4 regions of the Gordonia oleivorans genome follow, and region 2 is predicted to be linked to each of the others. Evidence: predicted binding sites of a transcription regulator. Region 2 holds the regulator's gene; each other region holds the start of a gene.
What was found. The regulator LexA, encoded in region 2, represses DNA repair genes until DNA is damaged. The targets are predictions, from matches to a motif close to CGAACANNTGTTCG.

Region 1 (5,634 bases), on a different contig from region 2:
TCAACAAGCTGCGAGCGGGTGCGGAATACTCGGTGTCGCAGATGTTCTTCGATGTCGAGGACTTCCTGCGGCTGCGTGACCGGGTGGCCGCCGCCGATCCGGAACAGGCGCACAAGCCACTGATCCCGGGCCTCATGCCGATCACCTCGCTGGCCAGCGCGCGGCGGATGACCCAGCTGTCGGGGTCGGTGATCCCGCCGGCCGTGGAGCAGCGATTCGCCGCGGCCGCCGGCGACGGTCCCGAGGAGGACCGCGCCGCGGTGCGTCAGGTGGGCATCGATTTCGCCACCGAGACCGCCCAGCGGCTGATCGCCGAGGGCGTCGTGTGCCTGCACTTCTGCAGTCTCAACTTCGCCAAGGCCACCTGCGAGGTCCTCGAACGGCTCGGCGTCGACACCCGGGAGGCGTTGCCGAGCGCCGTCGGCTGATTCCCGGTCACCCGTTCGCCGGGCCGGCCGCCTGGGCAATCCCACCGGCAATCCCACCGGCAATCGCCCGGCGAGGCAGGCGATTACTCGCTCTCCGAGCGGGGTATCTCGTGTCGGCCCGCCGTCGGCGTCGATCCGACCGCCGCCGCATCCCGCGCGGGTTCGTCGCCGCGGGGACCCGACGGTCCGGGGGAAGCGGCATCGGCGCTCGTGTTCTTGCTTGTCGATCGCTTGCCGGTCTTCGTCTTCGAGGTCTTCGCCGTCTCGGCGGGCCGGCCCGGGCGCGGGCTGCGATCACGGGAGACGTAGGCCAGCCGGGCGACCACCAGGACCACCGCGAGGCAGATCAGCACCATCAGGATCGTCCACCCGCCGAACGCCGCGGTGGCCGGATCGGCATAGGTGGCCTCGGCGGTGAAGTCGGCGGGTTTGCCGGGTTCGGGAGTCCACGAGACCGACGTGTCGCTGCTCTGATCGCCGTTGGTCGCGGTCACCGGACCCGCGAAGGACATGGTGAGTTTCACGTAGTCGCGGTTGGCCACCAGGCCGGTGAGGTCGGCGGTGCCGCGGAACCGCACCACGTCGCCGCTGCGTTTGGCACTGAGCTCCATCGTCATCGTCGTGTCGCCGAAGCTGTCGGCCACGATGTCGCCGAGTTGGCCGAGTTGTCCGGCGGTGAGATTGCTGAATGTGGCCCGACTACCGACCCGGGTCGCGGTGTCGTCCCCCTCCGCGGTGCCACCGCCGGGTTGCGGTTGCGCCGAGGCGCTGGTCGACGGTCCTTCGCGATAGTCGGTGATCGCGATGTCGCGGCGCATCGATTCGGGGATGTCGAACTGCGGTGCGCCGCGCGGATTGTCCGGGCTCGTCGCGACGATCACGCTGCCCGCGAAGCGATCGCCGACCGTCGTCGAGCGTTCCAGACATCCCGACATCAGTGGCGCGGCCAGCATGAGCAGCACCGCGAGCAGGAAGGCGGGGCGGCGATGGTTGCGGGGACGCGGCATCGGTCGTGGAGTCGGCGGGCGCACGGTGCTCATCGTGCCAGAGACCCGTCGCCGCGGGGTGGGCGACACGTCCGTGGCGGCATCGGTGACCGACGTGGCGGGTCAGCGACGGCGACGACGGGTCCGCGCGACCGCGGCGAGTCCGGCGATGCGGCCGCTGGCCCCGGTGACGCCGCCGCCGGGATGGGTCGATGCGCCGGCGAGCAACACCCCGTCGGCGCCGGGCACCGTGTGGCCGGAGAGGTCCGGATGCGGCCGGAACATGAACATCTGATCGATCGACATCTCGACGTGCATGATGTTGCCGCCGACGAGACCCAACTCGGACTCGAGGAACTCCGGGGTCTGCCCGAAGCGGTGCTCGACGCTGTCGGTGATGCCGGGGGCGTGACGTTCGAGTTCGGCGATGATCGCGTCGGTGGCGAAGTGTTCGGCGGCCGACCAGGAGGTTCCGTCGGCGAGCCGGCGCGGATGCCACTGCGCCCACAGGGTGATCAGATGCCGGTCGGCCGGGGCGAGGGAGGGATCGATCGCCGAGTAGCTCATCGCCACACAGGCCGGTCGCGCCGGGAGTTCTCCGACGGCGGCCGCGGCCTCGGCGCGTCGCAGGTGCGCGCGATCCGACACCAGCAGTCCGAGCCCGGAGTGCACGCCATGGGCGGGCAGATCGCCGGGCAGATCCCGGTAGGTGGGCAGATCGCGCGTGCCCAGCCGCACCGCCATGCCGATCCCGGTGCCGACGACGATCTGCGAACGCCATCGGGTGAGGAGATCGGCGTCGAATCCGCCGGCCAGCAGCAACTCGAGGGTGGTCATGATGTGGCAGGCACTGATGACGGTTCGGCCGCAATGACCCTCACCGTCGGCGGTCCGCACCCGCCAGTGGTCGCCGCATCGGCCGATCTCGGTGGCGGTGGATGCCGTGCGCACCTCGCCGCCGTCGGAATCGATGCGGCGTAACAACGCCTCGGTGAGCGCGCCGCTGCCGCCGACCGCACGTCCCGGCGGTATCCGGTGCATGAGCGCGGCGAAACCGATCATCGGGGCGGTCGCCGGAGCGTTCATCGGCGGACCGGACTGCGCTCCGAACCAGGCCAGGGCCGCCTTGAGCTGTTCGGAGCGGAACCAGCGATCCAGCAGGGCATCACCGGAGGACATCAGCTCCTGGGTGAGCGAGAGCATCCGGCCCGAACGCGCGCCGATCGGCCCGCGACGCGCGGTGGTGGCGGTGGTTCCGAGGGTGCCGAACGCCTGCGCGAACCGGCCGGGGGTGGCCGGTTGGTAGAACGACCGCATGAGTGCCTCGGCGCGCGGGGTCCAGGTGGCCACGAAGTCGCGATAGGCCGCGGCGTCCTCGGGGCCGCATGCGCGTTCGATGGAAGCGCACGTCGCGTCGAGGTCGGTGCGGAACACGATCGGGCCGGTGGTGTCGGTGGCGGGGCAGAACGCCCACGGATCGCAGTCGAGGTAGGTCAGACCCACCGCGCTCAGCGACAGCTCGTCGGGCACCGGGGAATGCCGGATCATCAGGTGCGCCGACGATCCGCGGTCGACCCGATAACCGGGGAAGCGCTCGATGGTCGACACGGCGCCGCCCGGCACGGTATCGCGTTCCAGGACGCGCACCGACCGCCCGGCCCGGCCCAGGTAGGCGGCGGCGACCAGCCCGTTGTGACCACCGCCCACCACGACGGCGTCGGTGAGGCGATGGGGTGAGGTCATCGGTGGTGAGGTCATCGCGCGATCGTCGGCGGCAGGCGATGCGACCGGTCACGGGCAGGCATGGCGACCTGCCGGCATCGCGGGGGGATCGACGAGGGGCAGTCCGCGGCCGAGGAACGCGAAGGGACGCGGATCGCCGGTGAAGGTGAAGTTGCGCAGCACGTCGCAGAATCCCATCCGGCGGTAGAGCGACCATGCGCGGTTGCGTTCGTCGGGTATCTCGGGAGTCGAGAGCAACACGTGTCGTTCGGGCCGGTCGGCCAGGAGCTGACACAGCAACCACTGCCCGATCCCGTGTCCCTGGGCGGTCGGGTGGACGTGCAGTTCGGTCAGTTCGAAGTAGCTGTCGGTGAGGTCGTCGATGACGTGCGGATCGCGTCCGGACACGCGCAGACCGGCCCGCAGCTGCTGATTCCACCATTGGTCCCGGGCGCCGCGGTATCCGTAGGCGATGCCGACGAGGACCTCGTCGGCGTCCGGTGAGATCGGCAATCCGATGCGGCGCCGGGCGACGTCCATCGACGCGGTCGTCGCGGGGGGCAGCCGCTGCAGGGCGCCGAACGCGGTCCACCCGGTGCGTGCGATGTGTTCGCGCCAGAGTCCGGCCCGATGCAGTTCGGTACCGCGCGGATAGTTCATCGCCGTGACGTAGATGTCGAGCGCGGGCTCGAGCCAGACAGCGGAATCCTGTCCCTGCAGCCTGACGAGCCGGATCGTCACGAGGAGCCTCTCTGGTCGGATTGTCGGTGGCATCGGGCATCTTGATCTCTGGAGCGGATCTAGCTATATTGAATATGTCGAACGGGTGTTCGATGAATGTGCCTCCGCAAGCTGTTCGCCGATGCCCGACGACGACACGATCCGGTGGTGGACGAGGGAAGCGTCTGCCACCGGGCCGTGTTGAACGGTACGCGAACACACACTTGCCGATCGCGCTGCCGGGCTCGGGCGCTGCTGGGTTCGGGCGCTGCTGGGTTCGGGCGCGGAACGGGTGAGACGGGCACCACGAGGAAAGGGGATCACGATGGCACGTCGCGCACAGTCCGCAACGGTGGTGGACCCGATCGTCGTGGGTCGGGCACGTGACCTGCTGTCACGCGCGGATCTGCTCCTCGACAACGCCATCGCGGTCATCGATGACGCCGAACGCTTCCGGCAGCTCTACCTCGCCGCCCTGCGCGCCGCCGGAGCGGCGATCGCGATCGGGGAGTCCTCGCGCCGATCCACCCGCGGACTGCCGACGAACGCCTGGAGCAGGCTGGCGATCGTGATGCCGGAATTGGATTTCTACGCCGACTTCTTCGCCGCCCGATCCTCTCTTCGGATGAATATCGAGGCGGGGATCGAGCGCTCGGTGGATCCCGGCGTCGGCGCCGAGACCCATCGCCGGGTGCTGGAGTTTCTCGACGCCGTCGAGACGCTGGTCATGGCCTATGAACGCGGTGGACGCCCCTCCGCCGAGCCCTCCTTGGCGCATCCGGCCTGAGCGGATCGGTCGATCGATGGGGTCGGAAGACATGAATTCGATCCAACGGGGGCGGTTATGGTGGTCGCCGCCCGAATCACCTCGTATCATGAAAGAAACGCCGCGAGACACGTCATCGTCGAAGATCGCGGCAACGCACTCATCGATGACTCGTCGGTAACAGGTAAGGAGGGTCGGTGCCACTCTCAGAGCACGAGCAGCGGATGCTCGAAGAGATCGAAAGCGCTCTGTACGCGGAGGACCCGAAGTTCGCGTCCAGCGTCACACGTCGCCGTCTCGGGCGGTCGTCAGGTCGTCGTCGCATTCAAGCGGCGGTCGTTTTCGTCCTCGGACTGGTCCTGCTGGTGCTGGGACCGATCACCGGTCTCACGGTTGGTGGGTTCCCGATCCTGTCCCTCGTCGGATTCCTCGTGATGTTCGGCGCCGCACTCCTGGCGTTGTGGGGCGGCGGCAAGCCGGGCAAGTCGTCCGGCGGTTCGGACTCGGCCGGCCGCGGTGGCAAGCAGTCCGCGCCCAAGCGTAAGTTCACCGAGCGCATGGAGGAACGGTTCAACCGCCGCTTCGAGCACGGCGAGTGACACTCTGACCTGATCTCGGACCAGACGGTCCGCAGCTCTACCAGTCGACGGCGGCGCACACAATGTGCGCCGCCGTCGTCGTGTGTGCCATCGGCACGCCGCTACGGGTACACCGCCACCGGTACGCCAATGCCGGGTCCGCCCGTGATTCTCGACCGGTGGCCGCGCGGTTGCTCACCAGGATGTCCTTCGCAACGGTCCTGCCGTGACTGTGCGTCCCCAATCGGGCCCCATCACGCCCCGCCGGGTCCCCAGTTGGTTCCCCACCGCGCCCCACCGGGTTCTCCACCACGCCCCACCGCATTCCCCACCACGCCCCACCCGGTTCCCCACCACGCCCCACCGCGGGCCCGGGCCCGCCTCAACAGGCACTTTCTGTACCTCTGTTCACACGATCCGGGTGCTGGGCACTC
Region 2 (5,634 bases):
ACAGCTTCGCAAGACAATGGCCCCGGCACAGCGCTTCGCCGATCTGGCCCTGTCCCGGCTGACGCCGCGCTCCGAACCACTGGTCCGTGGGCTGGCCCGCGAGTTGTCGACGATCACCCGGCACACCGTGACACCGGCGGACTTCGCCGTCGACCGCCTGCCCGCCCACCTGCGGATCACCTTCGCCGTCATCGACGATTCGGGCGAGATCCGCAGGCGCAGCAAGTCGTTCACAGATCTCACCGCCGACGGAGCGGACCGTCGACCGACACCCCCGGCCGCGGTGTACACCACCTGGACCGCCGACGGGCTCGGCACCCTGGCGGCCACCGAGACCGCCGACGTCGCGGGCCAACACATCACCCGCCATCCCACGTTGCGTGCCGTCGGGGATCCCGGCCGATCCGTGGGCGTCGCGCGGGCCACCGCCGCCACCGAGGACGAGGCCAACCGGATGCGGGTCGTCGGTGTCATCGCGCTGCTCGACCACACCATCACCGGGCTCTCGTCGAAGGCATCGTCGGGCCTCGACCCCGCCGGGCGACTCGCGTTGAGCCAGAACCCCTACCGGGATTCCAGCGAGTTCTTCGCCGACTGCACCAGGCGGGCCATCCGGGACCTCGTCGACGTCGACGCGGCGGCCCGGGTGCGGTCACCGCAGCAGTTCGATGCGCTGGCCGCCGCACTCGGTCCGCGCGTACGTTCGGCCGCACCGGAGTATCTCGCCTCGGCCGTCAACGCACTCCGGATGGTCGCGCCGCTGCGTCAGGCGATCGATGAGCATTCCGGTCAGGTCGCCGCCGACGACGTCGCCGAGCAACTGGCCAACCTGATCTTCGACGGCTTCGTGCTGGCCACCCCGCGTGAGCACCTGGCCGAACTCCCGAGATATCTGGCGGCCGCACGCGAACGGCTGGAACACCTTCCGGGATCGGCGGACCGGGACCGGGCGGCCATGGGCACGCTCGACCGGGTCACCGGGCGGTGGAATCAGCGACTCGCCGAGGTACCCGAGGCCCGTCGCGATCTCGTCAACGAACAGGCGCATTGGATGGTCGAGGAACTGCGGGTGGGTCTGTTCGCCCAGCGGCTGGGCACCCGATATCCGATCTCGGAGAAGCGTGCGCTACGAACCCTGGATCGACTCGGCTGAGAGGGCATCGGGCGCATCCGTGCCGTTGCGCCGCGTGAGATTGCCCTGCAGATCGTCGATCTCGCGTTGGAAGTCCTCGAGGGAATCGAACGACCGGTACACCGACGCGAACCGGAGATAGGCGACCTCGTCGAGGTCACGCAACGGTTTGAGAATGGCGAGACCGACCTCGTTGCTGGGGATCTCCGCGACGCCCGAGGCGCGCACCGTCTCTTCGACCTGCTGCGCCAACTGGGCCAGATCGTCCTCGTGGACGTGCCGTCCCTGGCAGGCGCGGCGCACCCCGCGCATCACCTTCTCCCGACTGAACGGTTCGGTGACGCCGTTGCGCTTAACCACCGCCAGCACGGCGGTCTCCACGGTGGAGAATCGTCGGCCACAGGCGCTGCACGAACGGCGACGACGGATCGCCTGTCCCTCGTCGGCGACTCGGGAGTCGATGACCTTGGTGTCATCATTCCTGCAGAACGGGCAGCGCATGCATCGAGAATAGCGCCTCACCGCTCAGCGATATGCGGGCGTCAGCAGCGCCTGACCGACACGCAGGGCGCTGCCACCCATGTCGTTGAGCTCGACGATCTCGTCGATGACCGCCTGCCGCGGCATCTCGGGCGCGACGCGCGCGGCGACGGAGTTCAGCGACTCCCCCGCCCGGACGTGCACCACCTGCGTGGCCACCGGCGTGGGGGCGGTGGATTCCTGGTAATCGCTGCCGGCGACACCGATCAGCCACACCAGCATCGCCAGCGCCACCCCGGTCAGCAGGGCCACCGCGGCACCGCGACGGCCCGCCCGACGGGACTGCGACGCGGGCGCGGCGCACGGCGTCCCGGCCGGGCGCCTGGGGATCGCGACCCGGGGCCGGTCGACCGGACGATTGTCGGCCGGGCGGTGGAGGTGCCGGTGCCGCGCCGCCGGGGTGGCGCGGCGAGCCGGCACCGGCCGTCCGGCATGCACGATCGCGCCGCGCCGGGGCGTGACATCGTCTCGCGCCGCACCCCGGGCATCGGGAGCGGCACCGAAACGGGCACCGGACGGGGTGCGCCGAACCGTCGCCCGACGCGCCTGACCTGCGGTTTCACTGCGAACCAAGGTGTTCTGCATGAGAGTCTCCGATCTCGATCACTCGTTCGAGGAACTGATGTTCGAAGTTCTATCACGCACCTCCGACAATTTCTCGCAACACGTCGAACAAATGTTTGAAGTTGTCGGTGACCTGGACTAACCTGGCCGTTGACCAGCAGCGCAGACCCGCGGACAAACCCCGGCCGCACCGGACCACCGACTGCACGGGACAACCGACCGCACCGGACCACCGACAACACCGTCCGACCACAACAGAGTTTCCGACCGAAAGGATCGAACACCCGATGAGTGAGAAGAACCGACGTTCGACGACGTCGACGTCGTCGACCAAGCGCGGCCGCGGATCGGCCGCCGCCGACGAGCCGGAGGTCCCGTTCGACGCGGCGGCCGCGGAGGCCTCGCTCACGCCGCGTCAGCGGGGCGTGCTCGATGTGATCCGCAAGTCGGTGCGCGAGCGCGGCTATCCGCCGAGCATCCGCGAGATCGGCGACGCCGTCGGGCTGGCCTCGACGTCGTCGGTCGCCCATCAGCTGCGGACACTGGAACGCAAGGGACTGCTCAAGCGCGACCACAACCGCCCACGCGCGGTCAACGTGCAGGACGGCGAGCACACCCCACCGGACGACACCGCGGTCGCGTCGAATCTGCCCGCCCCGACCTTCGTCCCGGTTCTCGGGCGCATCGCGGCCGGTGGACCGATCCTCGCCGAGGAGGCCGTCGAGGACGTCTTCCCGCTGCCGCGTGAACTCGTCGGCGAGGGTTCACTGTTCCTGCTGAAGGTGGTCGGCGAGTCGATGATCGACGCCGCGATCTGTGACGGCGACTGGGTCGTCGTCCGGCAGCAGAACGTGGCCGACAACGGTGACATCGTCGCCGCGATGATCGACGGCGAGGCGACCGTGAAGACCTTCAAGCGCAAGGACGGTCACGTGTGGCTGATGCCGCACAACGAGCATTTCGAACCCATCCCCGGCGACGACGCCGCCATCCTGGGCAAGGTCGTCACGGTGATGCGCCGGATCTGATCCGGCTCCGGGCCCGCCCGGTGCGGCGCTCGCCGAAATTCAGCCGGCGAGCGCCGCGGTGGCGGCCTCACGTGCGGCCGCCGGGGAGGCGGTCGCGAGGGCAGCACTCGCCGCGGCACGGCACGCATCGAGTGTGACGCCGCCGAGTTTGGCACCGACCGCCGCCGACGCCGCCGGAGCACTCGACAGCGAGGTGACGCCGAGTCCGACGAGTACGCAGGCCAGCAGCGGGTCGGCGGCGGCCTCACCGCAGACGCCGACCGGTTTACCCGTACGTTTCCCGGCCTCGGCCACCATCGAGATGAGCGCGAGCACCGCGGGCTGCCACGGATCGGTGAGTTCGGCCAGATCGGCCGACATGCGGTCGGCGGCCATCGTGTACTGCGTCAGATCGTTGGTTCCGATCGACACGAAGTCGACCTCGGCGAGGATCGACGACGCGAGGATCGCGGCGGACGGGATCTCGACCATCACCCCGGCGACCAGACCACGCCCGCGGACCTGTGCCGCGAACTCCGCGGCCTCGTCGGCCGAGGCGATCATCGGTGCCATCACCCATGGAGTGCTGCCGGTCTCCCGGGCGGCCGCCGCGATGGCGTCGAGTTGCCCGGCGCGGATCTCCGGATGCCGAGCGGTGATCCGATTACCCCGGACCCCCAGAGCGGGGTTGGCCTCGGTGCCGTGGTCGACGAATTTCAACGGCTTGTCCGAACCCGCGTCGAGCGTCCGCACGACGACCTTCTTGCCCCCGAACGCCTCGAGCACCTCGCGGTAGAGCTCGGTCTGCTCGGCCACCGTGGGTGCCTCGGCGCTGTCGAGGAAGGCCAGTTCGGTCCGGAACAGGCCCACTCCCTCGACCGGATAGGCGGTGGCGGCGCGCGCGGAGACACCGTCGGCGACGTTGGCCAGGATGGCCGCCTCGTGACCGTCGGCGGTGTGCCCCGGCCCCGACCAGCCCGCGACGAGTTCCGCCTCGCGCCGGCTCTCGTCGACGGCCGCCTGCGCCTGCTCCGGATCCGGTTCCAGCACAACGGTTCCGGCGGTGCCGTCGACGAGCACCAGGGTTCCGGCGGGTACCTCGTCGAGGTCGGCGACCGCGACGATGCACGGGATGCCCAGCTGCCGGGCGATGATCGCGGTGTGACTGGTCGGCCCGCCGAGTCGGGTCACCAGCGCGGTGACCAGTTTGGGATCGAGGCCGGCGGTGTCGGCCGGCGCCAGATCGTCGGCGCAGAGCACCGACGGCTCGGTGGGCACCGGCACACCCGGTTCGGGTTGTCCGAGCAACTCGGCCACGACCCGATCGCGGACATCGTTGAGATCGGTGACGCGTTCGGCCATCAGACCGCCGAGTTTGGTGAAGAGCGCGGCGAACTGGTCGGTCGCCGCGGTCGCGGCCGATGCGGCCGACGACCCGGAGGAGATCAGCTTGCCCGCCGCACCGATCCAGCCGCGGTCCTCGGCGAGGCCGGCGGTGGCGATGAGAACCTCGGCGGCCGCACCGGAGGCATGTGAGGCACGTTCGCGCAGCCGGGCGGCCACCAGCCCGGCCGCGTCGACGAAGCGGGACTGCTCCGCCTCCCGCGCGTCCTCCGGGATCGTCGCGGTGTCATGCACCGGGGCGACGCGCTCGCCGGGGCGAACCACCGGCCCGTAGGCCTTCCCGCCGACCACGGGGGTCCCACGCAGTTCCTGAGCCTGCTGATCGTTCACTGCGCTGCCCTTCGTTCGAGGTTCGTTTCGGCCGTCGTCGGCCGATCTGGTCTGTGCTGTCGCGAGATCGCTCTCCCGGCGGCCCGATCTGTGAAAAATCTGCCCGCCGAACATCTCTTGTGATCGAAGTTACAAGAAATCCTTGACTTGTCAACACAAACAGGCGTAAACACAGATATATCAACATTGAGTTCCACCCAAAACCACATCAAGTTTTGCCCAAACCCACATGGACACAGACATCCCGTCATCCGTCCTCTCCGATCGGAGCAACGTGTACGCCGAAGAAAGACAGCAGGCGATCGCCGAACTGGTTCGCTCGCATGGCCGCGCATCGGTCAGCTCGCTCGCCGAGCGATTCGATGTCACCAGCGAGACAGTGCGTCGCGACCTGGCAACCCTGGAGCGCTCCGGACACCTGCAGCGTGTCCATGGCGGCGCCGTCCGTCCCGAACTGGTGCAGCTCATCGACGAGCAGGACATCTCCGAGCGCGAGACCAGCCACACCATCCAGAAGGCCGCCATCGGGCGGGCCGCGATCGCCTTCCTTCCGGCCGACGGCGGGTCGGTGTCCCTCGACGCCGGGACGACCACCTATCAGGCGGCCGTCGCCATCCCGGCAGATCGCCGCCTGCACATGGTGACCAGCAGCCTGCC
Region 3 (5,634 bases), on a different contig from region 2:
CGTGGGTTCGGAGCTCAGGTGGATGTCGTCGGTGTTCGTCGCGGGCGCCGACGACGCCGCGCGCGAGTTCGACGGCCATCATCAATCGTTGTGTGAGATCTCAACCGGATTGTGGGACAACAGCGGTCAGGCGCTGATGACTCTCGCCGAATCGTGGCGACGGCGGGGCATGGGGCTGGCCGGCGTGGTCGGTGACCACGGCACCATGCTCACCGCGGCCGATACCGCCTTCCTCGCGGCCGACGACACGAGTGCCGCATCGTTGCGCGTGATGCCTTATCGGCCGGATGCATCAGGGTCGTCCGACATCGAATTGCGGTTGTAGATGGTCGGTTTCGGTGATGTGTTGCGGTTCGACCCGGGGCAGATCTCGTCGATCTTCGCGATCTGCTCCGCGCAGCAGGCGACCTGCTCGACGCTGGGCACCACCCTCGGCTCACTGGACAGTCTGTCGACGTGGCAGGGTGATGCCGCCGACGCGGCACGCGCGGCGGCGGGGCGGGTGCGCGTCGACATCGACAGCTACGGTGTGGAGAACGCGAAGGTGGCCGCGGCCGCCCGGGATTGTTTCAACGAGGCGACGGCGCTCGTCCGGGACGCGAGAAGTGTTTAGGCGCAGGCCGATGTGCGAGGATTTGTCATCGATCCGGTCAGTGGTGCGGTGACCGACCTGCTGTGGCCGTCGGTGCCGGGGTGGTCACCGGCGGAGCGGCAGGCCCATCAGGATGCCATCACCGAGATCACGCGCCGCGTCGCCGAGATCTGCAGCCGGGCAGAGCGTTTCGACGACGATCTGGCGGCGCTGCTCAACGCCGCGAGCGGCGGGATCGCACTGACCGCCGACGGCGAGAATCCGGATTTCAATCCAGCTGCGCGACAAGCCAACCAGATCGCGGCGTTCCGGTCGCTCTATGGGCGGCCGCCGACCTCGGAGAACGACTGGCGGGTCGCCGAGGTGCTCGATCCGCACAGTTACTCCCCGAAGAACAACGGGGTACCACCGCAGATCAGCGTGTTGCGTATCAATCCGGTTCCGGGGCAGGGGGTGGTGGCCACCGGACTGTTCATCCCGACTGCGACGGTGCACGGCGGCATCGACGATCACCTCGGTGACAACCGCGGTTTCGACCCGACCTTCGATCCGGAGGACACGAGGGTGACCTACGTCGTCGACTACGAGACCGGACTGGTGATCGCCCGGCAGAATCCGTCGGCGACCGCCGACGGGACGACCGTGCGCACCGGGACACCGCGGGTCCGGGCCTCGCAACTGGACGACGGAACCGTTCTCGTCAACTACGACGCCGCGGATCCGCTTGCGCCGCCGGGGACGGCGGAGGCCGGCTGGTCGGTCAACGGTCAGACGATCATCACGCCCGGTGAGGGTGACGGGGGCGGTGCCCGCATCTCGGGCAACGTGACCGATTACCCGTCGATGGAGACCTACCAGTACCTGCCCGACGGTCAGACGCGAGTCCTGCACACCGACGGCGCCGGCGACCACACGTCCTTCGGCCCGTTCCTCAATCTCCCGCTCCATCACGAGTTCGGCGACTACGACCGCGATTTCGAGCAGTTTCCGGGGGAGACCCGAGTCCTCGGCCAGGTCGGCAAGGCGCCGACCGGCGTGGCAGCCGACACCACCCCGCTCGGCCCGGTGGGTGATCCGCCCGCGGTGCCGGGTGTGCGGTGACGGGCGATCTTCTCAGCGGTGGAACCAGGCCTGCGGGTCGCCGGCGAGCGCCTTGTCCAGGCGCAGTCTCGAGGTCTGGGCGAGCGGTTCGGGGAGGGCGTCCGGAGCGAACCAGGCGACCGCGGTGTTCTCGTCGTCGGCGACCCGCGGCTCACCCGAGACATGACGGGCGAGGAAGCACACGTCCAGATACCGGGTCTGATCCCCATTGGGGTAGGTGATCATGTCGGTGACGTCGACGCTGGTCAGGCGGATGACCTCGGCACTCACCCCGGTCTCCTCGGTGATCTCCCGGACGATCGCCCGGGCGGGCTCCTCGCCGGGTTCGAGGACCCCGGAGACCACGGCCCACTCGTCGGTGTCGGCACGGCGGGTCAGCAGCACGCGTCCCGCGTCATCGGTGACCACCCCACTGACACCGGACAGCCAGAGCGGCGCATGTCCGACGTGGGAGCGCAGGTCGCGGATGAACTCGGGGATCGGCATGGGTGCCATCTTGCCCGGCGGGCGACGCGCGCGTCGGATCGGGCCGCGGGCATCGGTGATCGTGGGAAGATCGCCGGGTGAACACTCCTCAGGGCGGTAGCGCACCGAGCGCGCAGGGCGGCGTCGGGATCTGGCTGGTCATGGTCGTCATCGGTCTGACCGGAGTGGTGTGGGCGCTGGTGGACGTGATCAACCGCGGGGTGGGTGACGTCCCGGGAAGCACCTGGCTCTGTGGAGTGCTGGGACTGGTGCTCGCCGCCTTCGCCCTCTACCGGGAGTTCGGCGGCGAGCCGCTCATCACCTTCGACGACGAGAACATCGCCGAGGAGTATGAGCAGCAGAAGCGGGATTCCGCCCGGGAGCGTGGTGAGACCGGGGACGACGCCCGGTAGGGACGGCCTCGTCGACGCTTCGCACTCGCGTTCGACGAACTTGTCGGTGGCCGGTGCTTCACTGTGGACATCCGATCTTCTCCAGGAGGCTCCCATGTTCGATGCACACGGCCCCGATGCCGCGCACAGCTCCGATCCGGAGGGCGTCCGGCAGGCCGCGGCATGGTCGGCGATGTACGACTGGCTGGTCGATTCCCTGGCCGGTATGCCCGCCGGTGCGGTGCTCGATCTCGGTCCGTCCGATCATGACGGGTCCGGGGATGCCGACGATGATGACCTGGATGTGCCCTGCGCTCAGATCGTGGTGCTGCGTGAACGGACGATGATGGTGCGGTTGTCGACGGCGGTGATGGATATTCCGGCGGTGGCCGCGTACACCGTGCCGAACGCGATGCTCGACCGGTGGAATTACGAGGATCGCTTCCGCGACTGCACTCACGGCTACCTCCTCAGTCGATCCCGGCGAACCGTGGCCGGCATCTGCGTCGCCTGGTTCCGCGACCGCCGCGCCTTCCCGAGTCCGACGGCACTCGGATGTAGCTACACCGCGCCCAGTGCGGCCCCGCACATCGGCTGAGTGCGGTGCCCACCGGCATGGGGGAGTCCCCTGATCTTTCCCCCAAAGCGTGCTCTGACCAGTGAAATTTCCCTTCCGACGCGTCATCGTGGAGTCATGAACACATCAACCGAATCACACAAGACCACCTCCGAATCCGGACTGACCTTCTGGAAGATCCTCGGCATCATCGCTGTCGCACTGATCGCCCTGGCGATGATCGGGCCGATCCTCAAGGGCCTGTTCTGGGTCGCCCTGATCGCCCTGGCGATCTACGGCGGCGCCATGCTCTTCCGGTCCTCACGCAAGAAGTCCGGCCCGACACCACCGAGCGGTTTCTGATCGCGATCGCCCCGCGGCGGGTGACATCCAGTGGGCGCACTCGCGATCAATGGAAACCGAGCGCTGTCAACGTAATTGCGGCTCGGTCGACGGAAAAAGGTTCTCTGTCAACGATTTTCCTATGGCGTGCATCCTCACACGCGTGTACCATGGAACACATATTCGATATCAAGTGGGGGTGGGATGTTCGAGACGACCGACGACATCCGTCGAGCACTGACCTCGCTCGTCGAGATGACCTCGGCGGCAACCGAAGCCGACGCCCTCGACCGCCTCACCGTCCTCGAGGAACTGAAATCCGCGGCCACCGCCGCGCAGGTCCGTGAAACCGCCCGCCTCGACGAACTCCGCACCGCCGACGAAGAAGCCCGCCGCGTACCGCAACGCCGGCGCGGCAAGGGTCTCGGCGCCGAAATCGGCCTGGCCCGCAAAGCCTCCGGACGCAAAGGCTCCAGCCACCTCGGCTTCGCCCGCGCCCTGACCCACGAGATGCCACACACCCTCGCCGCCCTCGCCGCCGGCCACCTCACCGAATGGCGAGTCACCATCCTCGTCCGCGAAACCGCCTACCTCACCCGCGAAACCCGCGAAACCATCGACCGCGAACTCTGCAGCGACACCACAGCATTGGACGGCGTCGGTGACAAAGCACTCGAGGCCAAAACCAAAGAACTCGCCTACCAACTCGAACCCCGCACCGTCGTCGACCGCAAAGCCAAGGTCGACAAAGACCGTCGCGTCAGCGTCCGGCCCGCACCCGACCTCATGACCCACCTCTCGGCACTGCTACCCATGGCCCAAGGCATCGCCATATACGCCGCCTTCAAAAAACACGCCGACTCCATCATCGGCGCCGACCGCCGCACCCGCGCCCAGATCATGGCCGACACCCTCGTCGAACGCGTCACCGGACACACCACCGCCGACGCCGTCCCCGTCGCGGTCAACCTGATCATGTCCGCCGAGACCATGCTCGGCACCAGCGACACACCCGCCGCCATCCCCGGCTACGGCCCCATCCCCGCCGAGATCGCCCGACGACTGCTCCTCCTCGGCGCCGACGCCACCACCACCTCCACCATCCGCCGACTCTACGTCCGACCCGCCGACGGCACCCTCGTCTCCATGGACGCCCGCTCCCGCTGCTTCCCCAAAAACCTGGCGCACTTCATCTCCCTGCGCGACCAGCGATGCCGCGTCCCGTACTGCGACGCCCCCGTCGAAGAGATCGAACACGCCGACCCCCACCGCCACGGCGGCGCCACCACCGCCACCAACGGCGACGGCACCTGCAGTGACCACAACCACTCCAAGGAAGCCGACGGCTGGACCTACACCGTCCTCGCCACCACCGACGGCCCCCACACCCTCGACATCCGCACCCCCACCGGCCACACCTACCGCAGCATCGCACCACCGCTCATCAGACCCCAACCACCGGCGCCACAACCAGCACGCCCCCACCCACCGATCCGACGCCGTCCCCGCCGAACCACCCACAACCGCACCATCACCCGCAGACGACGCCGATCACCAATCTGACCGTGCCAGTAGAGATCCCAGAGGAGCTCAGTGCAACCGGGCCAAGGCGCCCATCATGTCGCGGCGCGTTCCGTCGGTCTCCGAGTACCGCAGGGCCCTGACGCGTTCGACGAGGATCTCGTCGGTGGCGTCGGGCAGCAGGGTCAGCACCTCGTCGACGAAGTCGGATAGCGGCATGGCCCACTCGGCCTCCGCCTGACCGGGCATCAGGTCTGTCGCCACTGCCGGCGGAACCAGTTCGAGGACGCTGATCCCGTTGGGCGCCAGCTGCATTCGTAGGGAGTCGGTGAAGGAGTGGATGGCCGCCTTGGTGGCGCTGTAGGTGGGGGTGGTGGCCATCGGGGTGAAGGCGAGTCCCGAGGACACCGTGATGATGGTGGCGCCCGGCGTCCCCGAAAGGAATTCGGTGAACGCCGCGACCAGGCGGAGGGGACCGAGGATGTTGGTGGTCACCTCCGCGACCGCGGTGTCGAGGAATGACGGGTCGGTGAGATCTTCGGCGCGCATGATGCCGGCCATCGCGATGAGGACATTGGTGTCGGGGAATCGGGTCTGCACCTCGGTACTGGCCCGCATGATGTCGTCGGCGTCTGCGGTGTCGATGCGAACAGTCTCGATACCCG
Region 4 (5,634 bases), on a different contig from region 2:
TCGAGGGGGCGGAGGTCTTCGCCAAGAACGAAGGCCTGATCAAGCAGCTACCCGCGCCGGTGAGCGTGCACGTGTACCGGATGGTGTGGCGGCAGCTGATCATCTTCGCCCACAACATCGTGATCTACATCGTGATCCTGATCGTCTTCCCGCAGCCGGTCAATTGGACTGTGGTGCTGGTGATTCCGGCGATCATCCTGTACGTCATCAACGGCGTGTGGGTGTCGATCGTGTTCGGCATCCTCTCCACCCGGTTCCGTGACATCGGGCAGTTGCTGACGACGGCGGTGCAGTTGGTGTTCTTCATGACGCCGATCATCTGGACGACGCAGAGCCTGAGCCAGGTCGGCGGGGAGAATCCGCGCCTGCGGCTGGTGGAACTGAACCCGATGTATCACTACCTCGACATCGCGCGGGGGCCCCTGCTCGGCCAGTCGGTGGCGTTCTATCACTGGGCGATCGTCATCGGCTGCACCGCGATCGGGTGGCTCGCCGCGTTGGCGGTCATGCGTAACTACCGGGCCCGCGTGGCGTATTGGGTGTGATGGCGATGAGCAATACCAGTTCGGTGCGCGTGGACACGTGGGATGCGTGTGTGGACTTCCCGATCTTCGATGCGAAGACCCGGTCGTTGAAGAAGTCGGTGATGGGTGCGGCCGGCGGGGTGATCGGCGCCAACGACTCCAACGTCATCGTCGTCGAGGCCCTGAAGAACATCAACCTGCACCTCGAGCACGGTGACCGCGTCGGTCTGGTCGGCCACAACGGTGCCGGCAAGTCGACGTTGCTGCGTCTGCTGTCCGGGATCTACGAGCCGACGCGTGGGGCCTGCCGGGTGACCGGACGGGTGGCCCCGGTGTTCGACCTCGGCGTCGGCATGGATCCGGAGATCTCCGGCTACGAGAACATCATCATCCGCGGCATGTTCCTGGGACTGACGCGCAAGGCGATGCTGCGCAAGATCGACGAGATCGCCGACTTCTCCGAACTCGGCGACTACCTGCAGATGCCGCTACGAACCTACTCGACGGGTATGCGGGTGCGACTCGCCCTCGGCGTGGTCACCAGCATCGATCCGGAGATCCTGATCCTCGACGAGGGCATCGGCGCGGTGGACGCCGAATTCATGAAGAAGGCCCGAATCCGGTTGCAGGCCCTGGTCGAACGGTCCGGCATCCTGGTGTTCGCCAGCCACTCCAACGAGTTCCTCGCCCAACTCTGCGACCGTGCGCTGTGGATCGATCACGGCGAGGTCCGGATGGACGGCGGAATCGAAGAGGTCGTCGGCGCCTACGAGGGTCCCGACGCCGCCGCACACGTCCGCGACGTGCTGGCCGGGATGAAGCGCGACGAGGCCTCCGGCAGTGACACCTCCGACGGGGGCGCCGACGGGGACGCACCGGCATGAGCACCGACACCGTGGTCGCGGTGGTGGTCACCCACCGCCGCGCGGAACTGTTGTCGGCGTCGCTGAAGGTCCTCGCCACGCAGTCACGTCCGGTCGACCACATCGTCGTCGTCGACAATGCCGCCGAGGCCGTCGTCGCCGATCTTGTTGCCGCACAGCCAGTTCGGACGACCTATCTCGGATCGAAGCGAAACCTCGGCGGCGCAGGCGGATTCGCCCTCGGCATGCTGCACGCGCTGGCGCTCGGGGCCGACTGGGTATGGTGCGCCGACGACGACGGCCGACCCGAGGGCAGTGAGGTTCTCGCGACGCTGATGGACTGCGCGATCACGCACGACCTCGCCGAGGTCTCCCCGGTGGTCGCCAACATCGACGACCCGGACACCCTCGCCTTCCCGCTGCGCCGGGGAGTCGTGTGGCGGCGCAAGCGATCCGAGTTGTTCGAACCCGGCAACCCCGACGACGACCTACTGCCCGGCATCGCGTCGCTGTTCAACGGCGCACTGTTCCGCGCAAACACCCTCGAGATGATCGGCGTGCCCGACCTGCGGTTGTTCTTCCGTGGCGACGAGGTGGAGATGCACCGTCGGCTGCAGCGGTCGGGCCTGGATTTCGGCACCTGCCTGACCACCGCCTACCTGCACCCGTACGGCACCGACGAGTTCCGGCCGATCCTCGGTGGGCGCATGCACACCCAGTATCCGGATAACCCGACCAAACGCTTCTTCACCTACCGCAACCGCGGCTACCTGATGAGTCAGCCGGGCATGCGCAAGCTCCTCCCCCAGGAGTACGCCCGTTTCGGCTGGTACTTCCTGGTGCAGCAACACGACGTCAAAGGCTTCGCCGAATGGCTGCGGCTGCAGCGACTCGGCCGCCGCGAACGGTTCATCCGGCCGGACTGACCGGCGACACGGCCTGCCCGCGTTCTTGGGCTTCGCGGTGTTCTTGCGCTTCGCGGCGGCGTTTGTTGCGTTCGCGTTCCTGGCGTCGGCGGGCGTGTTTGGCCTCCACCCGACTCATGCGTCGGGTGGGGTGCAGGATGCGCGCCGTCTCCGCCGGTCCCGCATCGGTGGGGGCCGGTGCGGCGGGTGGTGTGGGTGGCGCCCGGAACCGGATCCGCGCCAACCCGGGAAACAGGTCTTCCAGGGTGAACGGATTACCGAGTATCACCATGCCCTCGGGAGTGAGGAACTCCGTGCGCAACCTGCCGCCCGGGTCGCGGTACTGCTCATCGAGCCAGCCGGCCCCAAACGTCTTGAGCAGGTGCGCAAACCGTGACTTCGCGTTCAGGTTGTCCGGCACCGTCGCACCACCCGCACCGGGGTTGCGGTGATCGAACTCGGCGACGTGATCGACCTCGGCACTCATCGCCGATCGATCCTCGCCCGGGGTGACCGTCCACCCATCCCGAATCCGCACAAACCGATCCAGCACCGACGACGGCCGATACGGATTCCCCGGCGCGGTCGCCGACACCTCGATACCGCCATCGGGACCGACAACCACATGGCGCCCGATCAACCGCCGCACCACGGCATCGGGCCGGGTGATCAACCCGAACGCCTGCACATCCGAGACCACACCCTGCCCGAAGATGAACGCCGCAGAACCAGCGGGCGCAGGCGCATCGCCGGCACCATCACCGGTATCCGACTGCGCGGCAGCCACATTCGCGCCGCTTGCCGCAGCACCGTCGACGAGTTCACCGTCAACAGTGGACTGCTCAGCGGTGGACGGCTCGGCGGGCGACTCGGCTGGTTCACCGTCGGCGACGCACTGCTGCACCCCACGACCCGACCCGGATGCACCCTCGGTGGACACGTCCTCGACATCAATGGACACGGAATCAGCCTGCGCTGCTGCGCGTTCGGCCGCTGCAGCCCGCTCTTGTGCCGCGACCCGCTCGGCCGCCGCGGCTTCTTCGGCCGCCGCGTAGGTGGCCTCGTCACACACCACATGCACCATCACTGCCGCCGCAGCCGGCGGCACCGTCCCCGCCTCCGGGATCACCGCCGTGCACTCCTCGCCGCGGCCGCACAGACACTCGAACGCCGTCCCCGACAACAACGCGAAACACGCATCCGAAGAGCGTTGCCGACGCGTCCGCGGATCCTCGGCACACACCGCATCAGCCAACCGAGAAATCCCGGCCATCGCGATCGCCACATTCTCCGCGGTCATCGTCGCCGTGATCGAGGCCATCCCATCCGGACGTGGCCGAGCGATCACCGACCGCTTGTCACCGGCGCGCCGACACCGTTCCCGCACCGCATCCGGATCATGACGGAACACGATCCGATCCACCATCGTCGCCAACTGCGCCCGCGACCACGCCCCGCCATGCCGCGCCAACTCCTCGGCCACCTCGGCATCGACCGCCGCCGCCGTGTCGCACCCGTCGAGCAACTCGGTGCACGCCACCACCACCGACACCAACTCCGGCACAATCCGACCCTGCCGCAACTGCTCGAACACCTTCGGCACCCGCTCATGCATCACATCGGCATGCTCCACCAGCACCTCAGCCGCCCGTTGCGAGATGCTCAGCAACTGCCCGACCCGCGCGCCGATCAACGCCGTAGTATCCGCCAACAGAAAGTCATGAACCTCATCGGCCGGCCGTAACTGCCGCACCCGCTGCGCGATCTCACGCACCGCCACGTACTTGTGATACGCCAGAAAACACACGCCGCGCTGCAACGTGATCAGATGCCCCGACCAGCCATTCACCGCATCATCACAGACACCGATCACCGGACCCACCGGCCCGTCCCCGCCCTCGGCGCGATACTCGGCGATCACCTTGGCCACCACCACATCCCCGACCGCCGCATCCAGCAACGCCGGCCAACACGACTCCCCCAACCAGAAATCCGCGGCCGACCACCGCCGACCCGTCCCCTCGCTCATCCTCTCGTTCAACGCCTCGGTCATGCGGTGTCACCCCCTCGGACATCTCAATGCGAATACATATGTGTTCGCGGTTATGTTCTATTATATCGAGCCCACCGACAGAACCACCACGATTCGATCCTCAAAATCGAACTTATGTTCGTATTCTGATACCGGCCGCGCGGGCGGCAAGACGCCTCGCGATCCCCCAACCCCCTCCGAGAAACTAGAACGTGTTCTACTCTGGGTAAGCCGGTCCACGAGAACCAAAGGGGCACACCGATGCGTTTCACCTTCGCCGAGGCGATGACCGACCCCGCCTACTACGCGCCGCTCGCACAGGCCGCCGAGAAGGCCGGGTATGCGGGATTCACCATCCCCGACTCCCTCGCCTACCCCGAGGAGTCGGACGCGAAGTATCCCTACACTCCCGACGGCAATCGGGAGTTCCTCGAGGACAAGGCGTTCATCGAGACCTTCATCCAGGCGGCGGCACTCGGCGCGGTCACCTCCGCCATCCGCTTCACCCCGTTCGTCCTGAAGCTTCCGGTACGCCCACCGGCACTCGTGGCCAAGCAGGCCGCGTCGGTGGCCTACCTGACCGGCAATCGGCTCGCGCTCGGCGTCGGCACCAGCCCGTGGCCGGAGGACTACGACATCATGGGCGTGGACTTCCGCCGGCGCGGCAAGCGGATGGACGAATGCATGGACATCATCCGCGGCCTCACCTCCGGCGAGTACTTCGAGTTCCACGGCGAGTTCTACGACATCCCCAAGATCAAGATGGCACCGGCGCCCACCGAACCCATCCCGCTGCTCGTCGGCGGTCACGCCGACGCCGCGCTACGACGGGCGGTGATCCGCGGCGACGGCTGGATGCACGGCGGCGGACCGGCCGAGGAACTCGACGCCCTCCTCGACACCATCGCCGACATCCGCAAGGCGGAGGGAAAGACCAACGATCCCTTCGAGATTCACGTCATCTCCCTCGACGCCTACACCGTCGACGGCGTGAAGAAGCTGGAGGACAAGGGGATCACCGACGTCATCGTCGGATTCCGGCTGCCCTACGTCGTCGGTCAGGACACCGAACCACTACAGAAGAAGATCGATCACCTGAACTGGTACGCGGACAACGTCATCGCCAAGGTCAACGGCTGAGTCCCGGCAGAGTTCTCTGCGCTCATCGATCCCGCTCCATCAGTATCACCTGCGAATTGGTGAACGGGATCTGTTGCACCACATGTAGTCCCGAGTCTGACAGCTCCCGGTGGAGCGCAGTGTCGACGAATCGCTCGCGACGGAAGGTCCACACCTGCATCCCGCCCGGG

Region 1: ABLE92_RS07265 (SAV_6107 family HEPN domain-containing protein) is a predicted target of LexA. The motif match lies at 3,956-3,969, and genes of this name have one in related genera.
Region 3: ABLE92_RS08990 (HNH endonuclease signature motif containing protein) is a predicted target of LexA. The motif match lies at 3,621-3,634, and genes of this name have one in related genera.
Region 4: ABLE92_RS24345 (DUF222 domain-containing protein) is a predicted target of LexA. The motif match lies at 4,453-4,466, and genes of this name have one in related genera.

What each region holds. Positions count from the first base shown of each region.
Region 1 is NZ_JBDZDI010000003.1:154,608-160,241, reverse strand. It holds gene ABLE92_RS07285 (methylenetetrahydrofolate reductase) at 1-428, shown strand, start outside; gene ABLE92_RS07280 (LppM family (lipo)protein) at 512-1,468, opposite strand; gene ABLE92_RS07275 (phytoene desaturase family protein) at 1,538-3,172, opposite strand; gene ABLE92_RS07270 (GNAT family N-acetyltransferase) at 3,206-3,877, opposite strand; gene ABLE92_RS07265 (SAV_6107 family HEPN domain-containing protein) at 4,182-4,643, shown strand; gene ABLE92_RS07260 (SCO2097 family morphological protein) at 4,820-5,221, shown strand.
Region 2 is NZ_JBDZDI010000002.1:348,173-353,806, reverse strand. It holds gene hrpA (ATP-dependent RNA helicase HrpA) at 1-1,153, shown strand, start outside; gene nrdR (transcriptional regulator NrdR) at 1,127-1,633, opposite strand; gene ABLE92_RS05030 (LysM peptidoglycan-binding domain-containing protein) at 1,658-2,257, opposite strand; gene lexA (transcriptional repressor LexA) at 2,524-3,264, shown strand; gene ptsP (phosphoenolpyruvate--protein phosphotransferase) at 3,304-5,091, opposite strand; gene ABLE92_RS05015 (DeoR/GlpR family DNA-binding transcription regulator) at 5,252-5,634, shown strand, end outside.
Region 3 is NZ_JBDZDI010000004.1:173,223-178,856, reverse strand. It holds gene ABLE92_RS09025 (hypothetical protein) at 1-325, shown strand, start outside; gene ABLE92_RS09020 (hypothetical protein) at 326-613, shown strand; gene ABLE92_RS09015 (hypothetical protein) at 662-1,693, shown strand; gene ABLE92_RS09010 (NUDIX hydrolase) at 1,706-2,179, opposite strand; gene ABLE92_RS09005 (hypothetical protein) at 2,257-2,571, shown strand; gene ABLE92_RS09000 (hypothetical protein) at 2,666-3,148, shown strand; gene ABLE92_RS08995 (hypothetical protein) at 3,245-3,469, shown strand; gene ABLE92_RS08990 (HNH endonuclease signature motif containing protein) at 3,653-5,011, shown strand; gene ABLE92_RS08985 (SDR family oxidoreductase) at 5,039-5,634, opposite strand, start outside.
Region 4 is NZ_JBDZDI010000029.1:15,977-21,610, reverse strand. It holds gene wzm (galactan export ABC transporter permease subunit Wzm/RfbD) at 1-545, shown strand, start outside; gene wzt (galactan export ABC transporter ATP-binding subunit Wzt/RfbE) at 551-1,408, shown strand; gene glfT1 (galactofuranosyltransferase GlfT1) at 1,405-2,313, shown strand; gene ABLE92_RS24345 (DUF222 domain-containing protein) at 2,297-4,345, opposite strand; gene ABLE92_RS24340 (TIGR03619 family F420-dependent LLM class oxidoreductase) at 4,586-5,464, shown strand; gene ABLE92_RS24335 (glycosyltransferase family 39 protein) at 5,487-5,634, opposite strand, start outside.